Regions from separate parts of the Clostridium oceanicum genome, predicted to be linked through region 2. Evidence: riboswitches for the same ligand, from Rfam matches in the RefSeq annotation. Region 2 holds a riboswitch; each other region holds the start of a gene.

Region 1 (3,275 bases), on a different contig from region 2:
TTTAGTTGAAGTTATAAAGTTATTTTTACTTAATTTCATTTCTTCTTCTGTTATATTATTTAATTATTTTTTCTTAAGCTATATATCTAATATAACTAGTCTCACCTCTTTCGATATATGTATGAATTATTAAGTAATCGGAGTATTATAATAGTTTTTTATAAAAAAATAATAGCTTTAAAAATATTGATAAAAAGTATTATACTCTCATATCGTATTTTGTCAAACTATACTGTAATATTGTAAAGGTTTCCTAGAAAGATTCCCTGGGGTATTTAATAAATTAGTATTTTCTATTAAAATAATGATTTATTTATAGGATTAGCTAAAAGAGGTATTTTATATATTTGAATATTAGAAGCTAAAAGTATATTATAGTAGATAACTTATATATAAATCACAACTTGAAATATAAAAATTATTAAAAAAAGAAAAAGAGAGGAAGGTATGATGAAAAAAACTAATTATCATACACATCATTATCGTTGTAAACATGCTAAAGGTGAGATAGAAGAATATGTAAAAGCAGCAAAAAATAAGGGATTAGAAGAGATAGGAATAAGCTGTCATGCTCCATTTAAAGATAGTAGAGTTCTTGGTGATAGAATGGACTACTCAGAGTTAAAAACATATTTAAAAGAAATAGATGAAGTTAATAATAAGTATCCTTCTATAAAAGTTTTAAAATCATTAGAATGTGAATATTTTCATCAGTTACATGATTATTATGATGAGTTATCTAAATTAACGGATTACCTTATTTTAGGACACCATGCTGTAATTATAAATGATGATAAAATAGTAGATATGTTTTTTGCAGAAACCAAAGAGGAATTAAGCTTATATAAAAAAGAGGCCTTAAAAGCTCTTAATACAGGCTTATTTAAAATATTTGCTCATCCAGATTTATTTATGAATAGCTATAGTAAATGGGATAAACATTGCGAAAATATTGCTAAGGAAATTTTAGAAGCCTGTATAAAAAATGATGTTATTATAGAATATAATGCAAATGGATTAAGAGTTAATAAAAACTATCCTAATAAAGAATTTTGGCAGTATGTAGCTAAAAACTACAAGGATATACCTGTAATTGTAAATTCAGATGCTCACGATCCAGAATATATATATGATGATTTTGTTATAGAAGCTATTAAACAAGCTAAAGATCTAGGGCTAAACTTAAAAGATTCTATAAGTTTTTAATATAAAATTATGTAAAAAGGTTTTATCAATCTAATTTATTTTTATATTTTAATTTTATTATAAATTATATATTGTTTTTGATAATTCTAAAACCCTCTAAGTGGGATATTTGCTTTATTTATTAATCCTATGGTTTATTTAACCAATAAAATTGGAAATATTTATTGAATTCCTAATCTTCATGTGATATAATCTGAGTAATTAATAATTGTTCCTAGGTAATAACACATACTATTTTCAAAAATAGGATATATTTGTAACTATATCTTTAGATTTATAGTATAATAATAAATGACATGTAAAATATTGTAATATGTTTTAATTTAAAGACAATGGTATCTAAGATTTTAATTGATTGTAAACTGGAAACTAAGTTAAACTATAAATTCGGTTTGAATTTTAAATATAAAAAATTACATATTGTAAAGGGAACTGTGAAATACATATTATAAATTGGGCATCTTTATATGTATGGAGTTAGTGATGCAACCCACCTTATATTCATAAGATTTTATGAGTATGGGGTGGGTTTTGTTTTTATTATTAGTAGAGAGAATAGTTTTAATAGGGGGAAGTATTTTCTCTATTTTAGTAAGCGAATAGTTTAGTTATGATATATGGTTTCGTTTTTATTTTTAGTAAAGTTAATAGTTTTTAACATAAGTTTTTACCATAATAGGAATTTATCATAATTTTAGTGAAGTGAATAGTTTCCATAGCAGTATATACCTTTGTTTTATAGAGTGGGGGGATTTATATATTTATTAATACTTATAACCAAAAAAATTTACTTAAAAATACAAATAGAGCATTAAGTAACCTTAGCAGTTCAATTAGTAAAATATCTTCTGGACTTAAAATAAATGAAGCTAAAGATGATCCAGCAGGACTTGCTATTTCTGAAAAAATGAAATCTCAAATAAGAGGTTTATATAGATCTTCAAAAAATGCACAGGATGGAATTTCTCTTATACAAACGGCTGAAGGAGCTTTAAAAGGAATGACTGAAATGTTACAAAGAATGAGAGAGCTAACTGTATGTGCAAAAAATGATACTAATACTTTAGATGATAAATTAAGTATTCAAAAGGAAATAGATGAATTGGTTTTAGAAATAGATAGTATATCTAAAAATACTAATTTTAATTCTAGAAATGTTTTTGATGTTGAATCTGAAAGTAATAATAAAGTTAGGCAGTTTATTTTAAATGGTTTAAAATCTGGTTGGCTTAAAGGTGCTCAAAATACAGTAGATAAGGCATTAGGCCTTAATATAGAAGATCCCATTAAACTAAACATTAATATTTTCAACGGAGATTTAGGGGGAGAGGTATCTTCCGTTTCTGGTAACAATGAAGAGTTGAATTTGAATATAGATTTAAAGGATTTTCAGGATGATAGTAATCTTAAAGTTTCTTATGATAGAATAATTACTCATGAATTTAGTCATATAGCTATGATTTCTGAGTTTGGTATGGACAAAATTAGTTCTATACCTGATTGGTTTAAAGAAGGAAGTGCTGATTTAGTTATAGGTGCTGATGAACGCTTAAAACAAGTTATTTCTAATTTGAAGGGAGAATTTGATAATAATAAACTAAATGAATTAATTTCAAGGGGAGTAGATTTACTAAATGGAGCTAATTGGCTTGGAGATGATAAAGATTATGCAGCTTCATATGTAATAATGAAATATTTAAATAGTAAGTTAGATGCTTCTAGTGATATCAAAGATTTTATGAATTCTATAAAAACATCTACAGAAAACGGATTGGATGCATTAAAAAACTCTATAACTTTAAATACAGATTCAAGTATTAGTTCTTTTGACAATTTTATAGATGATTTTAAATTAAATGCTAAGGATTTTGTGGAAAATAATATAACTCTAGATTGGAATAAGGATGAATCAGATGTAGGCTCTATTCTAGGCTTAGATGGAGTAGGTACTGCTTTAGATAATAAGTCAGTAATCCATAAAACTAGTTTATTAAAAAATGACCAATCACTTGAAAATGACCAGCCCCTTAAAAAGGTTACTATAAATTGGGGAAGTGGGCCTAAAAATA
Region 2 (3,275 bases):
TAAAACTTTATAAGTAGCACAAATATCTGCTGTACTACTAGCAAGTCCCTTACCTTTTGGTATCTGACTTTTAATTTCTATATGAAATTTTTTATAAAAATCACTATATCCCCAATTTTCAAGGATTTTTTTCATAAACATACTAGCTTTAAAATTATTTCTATACTTTATGTTACTATATATTTTGCCTTCAGTTTTATTTAAAATTTTAAACTTATTATTTTTAAAATTTTTTCTAAAAATTCTTATATTATTAGTTTCTATAGTATTATTTATATTTAAATTATTAACTCTCACATTTTGATTCTTTAAATCATTCTTAAAAATTTTAACATTAGTATATAAATTTATAGGAAAAGATACTAAAATATCTTTTCCTTTAAAATTACCTTGAAGTACTTCTCCAAAGCTCCCTGGATATTTACTGTTATATTCCATAAACGGTCACCATTAATTATTTTCCATAGAATCTTTTATGTGATTTACATATATATTTTGAAATTCTTTATTTTCTCCTAATCCTTTAAGATATATCTCTACTTCAAAGCCTTCACTTTTTAATATATTTTTAAATGAGTCTTCATCATCTCCTGCCATATCACATTTTGCATGATCACCTGCTACAAGCATAAATGGCATTAATAAAACTTTTTTTATATCTTTTCCCTTAAGTTTTGGTATTACAGAATCTAAAGAAGGAACTCCTTCTACATTAGCTATGTATATATTACTATTTAGATATTCCTTTAAGTAATAATCATATTGAAAATAGGCTGCATTAGCTTCATGTTCTGTTCCGTGTCCCATAAGTATAACTGCTTCATCATTTTCTACTTTATTTGGCATTTGATTTTTCAATGCATCCACAGCTATTTTATAGTCTTTAGTTTTAAATAATAAAGGTCTTCCAAGTTTTATAGATTTAAAACTATCTTTATATTCTTTTACTGCAGTTTTTATTTTTTCATATTCTTCTCCAAACATAATATGTAAAGGCTGTACTATAATTTCTTCATATTGTTCTTTTTTTAATTTTTCTAAGGCTTCTTTGGGAGTATCTATTTTTATATTATCTCTTTTTAAAATTTTTCTTATTATCATATTTGAAGTAAATGCTCTTTTTATATCATAATCATTAAATTTATCTTTTATAATATTCTCTGTACTTTCTATAGAGTTTTTAAGTGCGTCTTTATAACTTGTTCCAAAACTTACTACAAGTATAGCTTTTTTATTTTTCATATTTTCCTCCTAAAGTTTAAAATATTTATATTATAATATGAGCCTATATTATAATTTTACCATATATAAAAATATAAAAATATTTTTTTATACTAGTTATATAGGATCCTTTCATTTTCATTTATACCCTATTTAAAATATTCTAATTAACCCTCCTAGTATAATTTTATAAATATATCATTATTAGTATATAAATATATTATTATCAGATATAAAAAAATCCTTGCAAAGAAAATAATACCATGCTATTATAATATCTATAAAATGTGTATATACACCTCGGGAGACTTTGATATACGTACTTATTTTGGGCATCTTGTATGTATGGAGTTAGTGATGCAACCTACCCTATGTTTATTTTAAGCATAGGGTTTATTTTATATAAATATATTAACTTGTAAAAAATAATATATCCTTTCAGGGAAACTTTGATATACATACTTATTTGGGCATCTTGTATGTATGGAGTTAGTGATGCAACCTACCTTATGTTTATTTTAAGCATAGGGTTTATTTTATATAAATATATTAATTTCTAAAAAAAGGAGATGACACCATGAAAAACAAAAGTAAAAAAAACATAGCAAATATATTATTGATTTCATTAATAATAAACATTTTGATTTCATTTGGAATTAACAATAAAGTATTTGCACACCCAACACTAGGTGATATAAATCATTACAATGGAATAGTTTTTGGAAACATGTCAGCTGAAAATGCAGACTCTGAAGGTCCAGTTGCAGTATTAGGAAATTTAAATGCTCCAACAAGTAATAGTGGAGAATCTTATTCTGTGTATATGGACTCTAGATCAGCAGTTATGGGTATACCATATCCTGTAAATGATTATTGCGCATTAGTAGTTGGTGGAACTCTCTCTAAATCAAGTAACCGAAATTCAAATTTAATGGCTCAAAGTGTTACAATAACAAATGAACAATTTAAAAACATATTTCCTAATTGGATGCATAGAGCAATAAGAGTACTCCCTAAACAAACAATTACAAATGCATTTGATGAGTATAAAAGGGATATTAATTCTGCAATCCAAAAAGTAAATAAATTATATGATAATTTTCCTAATAACTCAACTGATGAAAAAATAGTTCAATCCCCTACTAATGATAGGGTTAAAATCGCAAATATAAATAATATTGATGAACTTAAAAATGGCAATACAATTGACTTAGGTAATTTGGAAAATTCAGATTTTTTAATAATAAAATCCAATCAATCCTCTGTAAACTTTAATTTTGGAACACTTACATATAATGGAGATAGATTAACCACTACCTTCATTAAAAACAATAAGAATACTCTTGCTCAAGTATTTAAAAAAATATTATGGGTTTTCCCTAATGCTGATACAATTAATCTTTCATCTACTGAATTAGTAGGAAACGTTCTAGCTCCTAATGCTACTTTGACCGGTAGAGGTAACGCTATAGATGGTCAAGCAATAGTTGAAAATTTACACCAACGTCAAGGATTTGAACTGCATAGTTTTAGATTTGATTGGAATTTATTTAAAAACTTACAACTTTCTAAACCAGAAGTAGTTGAACCTCAGCCTGAAATAATTACTCCTAAACCACAAGTTATCGAGCCTCAACCTGAAGAATCAACACCATGGATTCCACTTACCCCTGCAAAAGAATCTATACCTTGGACTGAACTTACACCTGCAATACATACTATTCCATGGTATACACTTACTCCTGCAACAAAACAATGGACTGATACTTTTGTTACCCCTGAGCCTCAAGTACTACAACCTTTACCTAAACCTCAAGAAGTTCCTCCTTTAACTTGGACGGATACTTTTGTTACTCCTGAGCCTCAAATGCTACAACCTTTACCTAAACCTCAAGAAGTTCCTCCTTTAACTTGGACGGATACTTTTGTTACTCCTGAGCCTCAAATGCTACAACCTTTACCTAAACCTCAAGAAATTCCTCCATTAACTTGGACGGATACTTTTGTTACTCCTGAGCCTCAAATGCTACAACCTTTACCTAACCCTCAAGAAA
Region 3 (3,275 bases), on a different contig from region 2:
GTATATTGTGAAATTATAAGAGAGAAAAACAGAATTATAGATACATGCTTTAAGGGATTTAATAAAAAAAAGAAAAAGGTTCTTGAACTTATTTATAGGATGGAAGAAAATATAAAATCAGAGTGGTATGATATAAAAAAGTATAGTGAAAAATAAGCACTAAAATTTTAGTGCTTATTTTTATTTAATGAATTTGAAGTTTACAAAAGATTCTATGTTGCTATAGATATAATTATCTTAATAATTGAAGAATTCCTTGTGGTTTTTGGTTTGATTGATAAAGCATTGCCTGAGTTGCTTGTACCAATATATTGTTTTTAGATAAATTCATCATTTCTTTTGCCATATCAGTATCCCTGATTCTACTTTCTGATGATATTAGATTTTCAGAGGAAGTAGATAAATTATTTATTGTGTGTTCTAATCTATTTTGATAAGCTCCAAGTTTAGCTCTAAAAGAAGAAACTTTTTCTATTGCTTTATCAAGGTCTTCTATAGCTGCTGTGCATTTTTCATGACTTGAAACATCTAAAGCATATTCTTTAATTTTCCTATTAGTGTTATTAATTATTCTCTTATTTAAGTTCTTTGTATGTGTTTGTGTGAATTTAATAGAGTTAGTATCTTTTATAGATAAATTAGAAATTCCAAGAGAATTTGCCCCCATATCACATAGCTCTATATTAAATGATTGATTTTTATTCGCTCCTGTTTGTAACTTTAGGTTTAATTTATTAGATTCAAATTTAATATCAAATGGACTATCTTGATATATACCTATCATTCGGACTAATTTTAAGTTGTTTTTTTCTACTTTTGATAAATCAAAATCTATTGAAGTGTAATTATCATTTCTTTTTATTGTATTAAATAAATTTAAAGCTGTAATATCTTTATTTTTTCCTATGTTGAATTCATTTTCTTTTAGTAGTTTATTATTTTTAGTGTTTCGTATCGCTATATATCTTTTCCCATCTAGTATTAATACATCACCATTTTGAAAGTTTTTATTTATTTTAAATAGCATTTCTTCAGTATTTAAATCACTTCCACCTTCTAAAGGAGTAGCTTTTTGTGGCTTGGCTATATTAGAAAGGGATGAAGCTGAACAGGTTATTTTTTTAAATAAATTTGTTGCATCATAATTTTTATTAAGTTCATTTTTTACGTCTTCTATTGTAGATGTAATATTTCCTGACTTATTAGTAGAAAGTATTATTTTAATGTTATAGTATGGTAGACTTTCAATTGTGTTTTTATTAGAAATTTTAGCTTTAACAAATGAATTACGTATATCTAAATATTGGTTATAATATTTAGGTTTTATGAACTCTAATTTTACGCAATTTCCTAATGATCCAGGAGTAGTATATTCCAAATTCAACCCTTGAATTGTTGTCTTAGCTGTGGTGAAATCTGGTTTGTTTTCTCTTTTTATTATAGTAATTTTATTTTTAACAGTACTTCCTTTAAATAATTTTTGATTATTAAATTCAGTGTGATTACTTATCTTGTTAACTTCTGATGTTAATTGATTTAGTTCATTTTGTATATGCTCTCTATCTTCCTTTGAATTTATATCATTAGATGCTTGTACTGCAAGTTGTCTCATTCTTTGAATGAGTGATTCAGTCTCTTTTAAAGCACCTTCTGCAGTTTGTAGTAAGGAAATACCATTTTGTACATTGTTTTTAGCTTGTTTTAAACCTCTTATTTGTCCACGCATTTTTTCTGATATTGAAAGCCCTGCACAGTCGTCACTAGCGCTATTAATTCTAAGTCCAGAAGATAATTTTTGGGTGGATTTATTTGATTGAAGAATACTTTTCATCATATTTGTATGTGTAGTTATTGCATTAGTATTAAGGTTAATTCTCATTAAAGGGTGCCTCCTTATTTAATTCCTATAATTTGTATACTTAATAAAAGTTGTTTTTTAGTTATAAATTTATTTAAAAAAATCAGATAAAAAAACCTATGTTCATTAAATTATGAACATAGGGTAGGTTGCATCACTAACTCCATACATACAAGATGCCCAATTTAAGTATGTATATCTACGTTTCCCTTAAGGTATAAAATTCTTTTAAATAGCTTATCTGTATAAATTTTCTTATTTACTAAATTTGATTTTTAAAGATATGTTAATTAACTAAAAAATTATAGTTTTTTTAATAATAAAAAAACCTATGTTCACAAAATTATGAACATAGGGTAGGTTGCATCACTAACTCCATGCATACAAGATGCCCAAATTGAGTATGCATATCTACGTTTCCCTGTTAATTATATATTCTTAAATAATATATGAAAATTATAGCATAAAACTAATAAAAATGGAAATGTTTGGAGTGGATTATAAGTAATTCGTAAGTTTTTATTACAAATTGTATAAAAACTTACGATATTGTAAGTTAAAACATTGCTTTTGTAAGTTGCTTCTATGGCTGCAAATTATGATAAACATTACAATATTAACTATAATAAAGATATTTGTTAAAATATTTTTGCTTCAAATAGTTAAAGTAAAATTATCAAGCAGGAGGAGATATATGGGTATTTTAAAAACAGAATTTACAAAAAAAATTAAAATCAAATCTAATAAAATATTAATGGTATTTTTTATATTTATGACCGTTGGTTGTATGTTTTTTAAACCTACATTAGAAACTGAAAATTTTCATATTGATAAGCAATATAAAAAAGTAATAGATACTAGAAGTACAGGAGTTATTGCTAATCAAAAATTTCAAAAAAAGATTGATTCACTAAAAAAAATTGCCGATTCTAATGTAGAAAGTATGGCTAAGTCCGCAAAAGAACAATTAAAAGATAAAAAATCAAATGGATATAAAGATATATTGTTTTGGCAAGTTTTCAATAGTAGAATAAATAACCCTTTAATGATGGTATATTTTTTAGCTTTTATAATAATGATGTTTTGTACAATTTATACAGATGAAGTAGTAAGTGGAGTAGATAACTTAATTCTCTCTAGCAAAAATAAATTTAAAGTATTAAATTCAAAATTATTATTAGGGGTATTGATTCCAAGTATTATATATATAATTTATTTAATATCTCAATTTGTACAGTTAACTTTTAAATATGGTACACCACAAAATGGAAATTTACAAGCTTTTAGAATATTACAGCCTCAAACACTATTGGATGGAAGTATTTCTATTAAAAACTTTATTTTAATTAAAGTAGGATTTATATTATTTTTATTAATAACATTTTCATTAATATGTGTTTTGTGTTCATTCTTATCT

The links. Region 2 has a riboswitch for cyclic di-GMP ahead of ABDZ71_RS08680 (collagen-binding domain-containing protein). Riboswitches for the same ligand answer to the same signal wherever they lie in the genome.
Positions count from the first base shown of each region.
Region 1: it holds a riboswitch for cyclic di-GMP, as region 2 does, so the genes downstream of both, ABDZ71_RS10960 (flagellinolysin) here and ABDZ71_RS08680 (collagen-binding domain-containing protein) in region 2, are expected to answer to the same signal.
Region 3: it holds a riboswitch for cyclic di-GMP, as region 2 does, so the genes downstream of both, ABDZ71_RS05905 (flagellin N-terminal helical domain-containing protein) here and ABDZ71_RS08680 (collagen-binding domain-containing protein) in region 2, are expected to answer to the same signal.

Region 1 covers NZ_BAAACG010000010.1:98,776-102,050, reverse strand. Annotated here, with positions in the region: gene ABDZ71_RS10970 (FUSC family protein) at 1-39, opposite strand, end outside; gene ABDZ71_RS10965 (histidinol-phosphatase) at 451-1,206, shown strand; cyclic di-GMP riboswitch class II at 1,625-1,709, shown strand; gene ABDZ71_RS10960 (flagellinolysin) at 1,958-3,275, shown strand, end outside.
Region 2 covers NZ_BAAACG010000008.1:557,364-560,638, forward strand. Annotated here, with positions in the region: gene ABDZ71_RS08670 (GHMP family kinase ATP-binding protein) at 1-438, opposite strand, end outside; gene ABDZ71_RS08675 (sirohydrochlorin cobaltochelatase) at 451-1,242, opposite strand; cyclic di-GMP riboswitch class II at 1,516-1,599, shown strand; cyclic di-GMP riboswitch class II at 1,655-1,737, shown strand; gene ABDZ71_RS08680 (collagen-binding domain-containing protein) at 1,799-3,275, shown strand, end outside.
Region 3 covers NZ_BAAACG010000006.1:521,525-524,799, forward strand. Annotated here, with positions in the region: gene ABDZ71_RS05900 (MarR family transcriptional regulator) at 1-156, shown strand, start outside; gene ABDZ71_RS05905 (flagellin N-terminal helical domain-containing protein) at 233-1,879, opposite strand; cyclic di-GMP riboswitch class II at 1,994-2,076, opposite strand; cyclic di-GMP riboswitch class II at 2,205-2,288, opposite strand; gene ABDZ71_RS05910 (hypothetical protein) at 2,553-3,275, shown strand, end outside.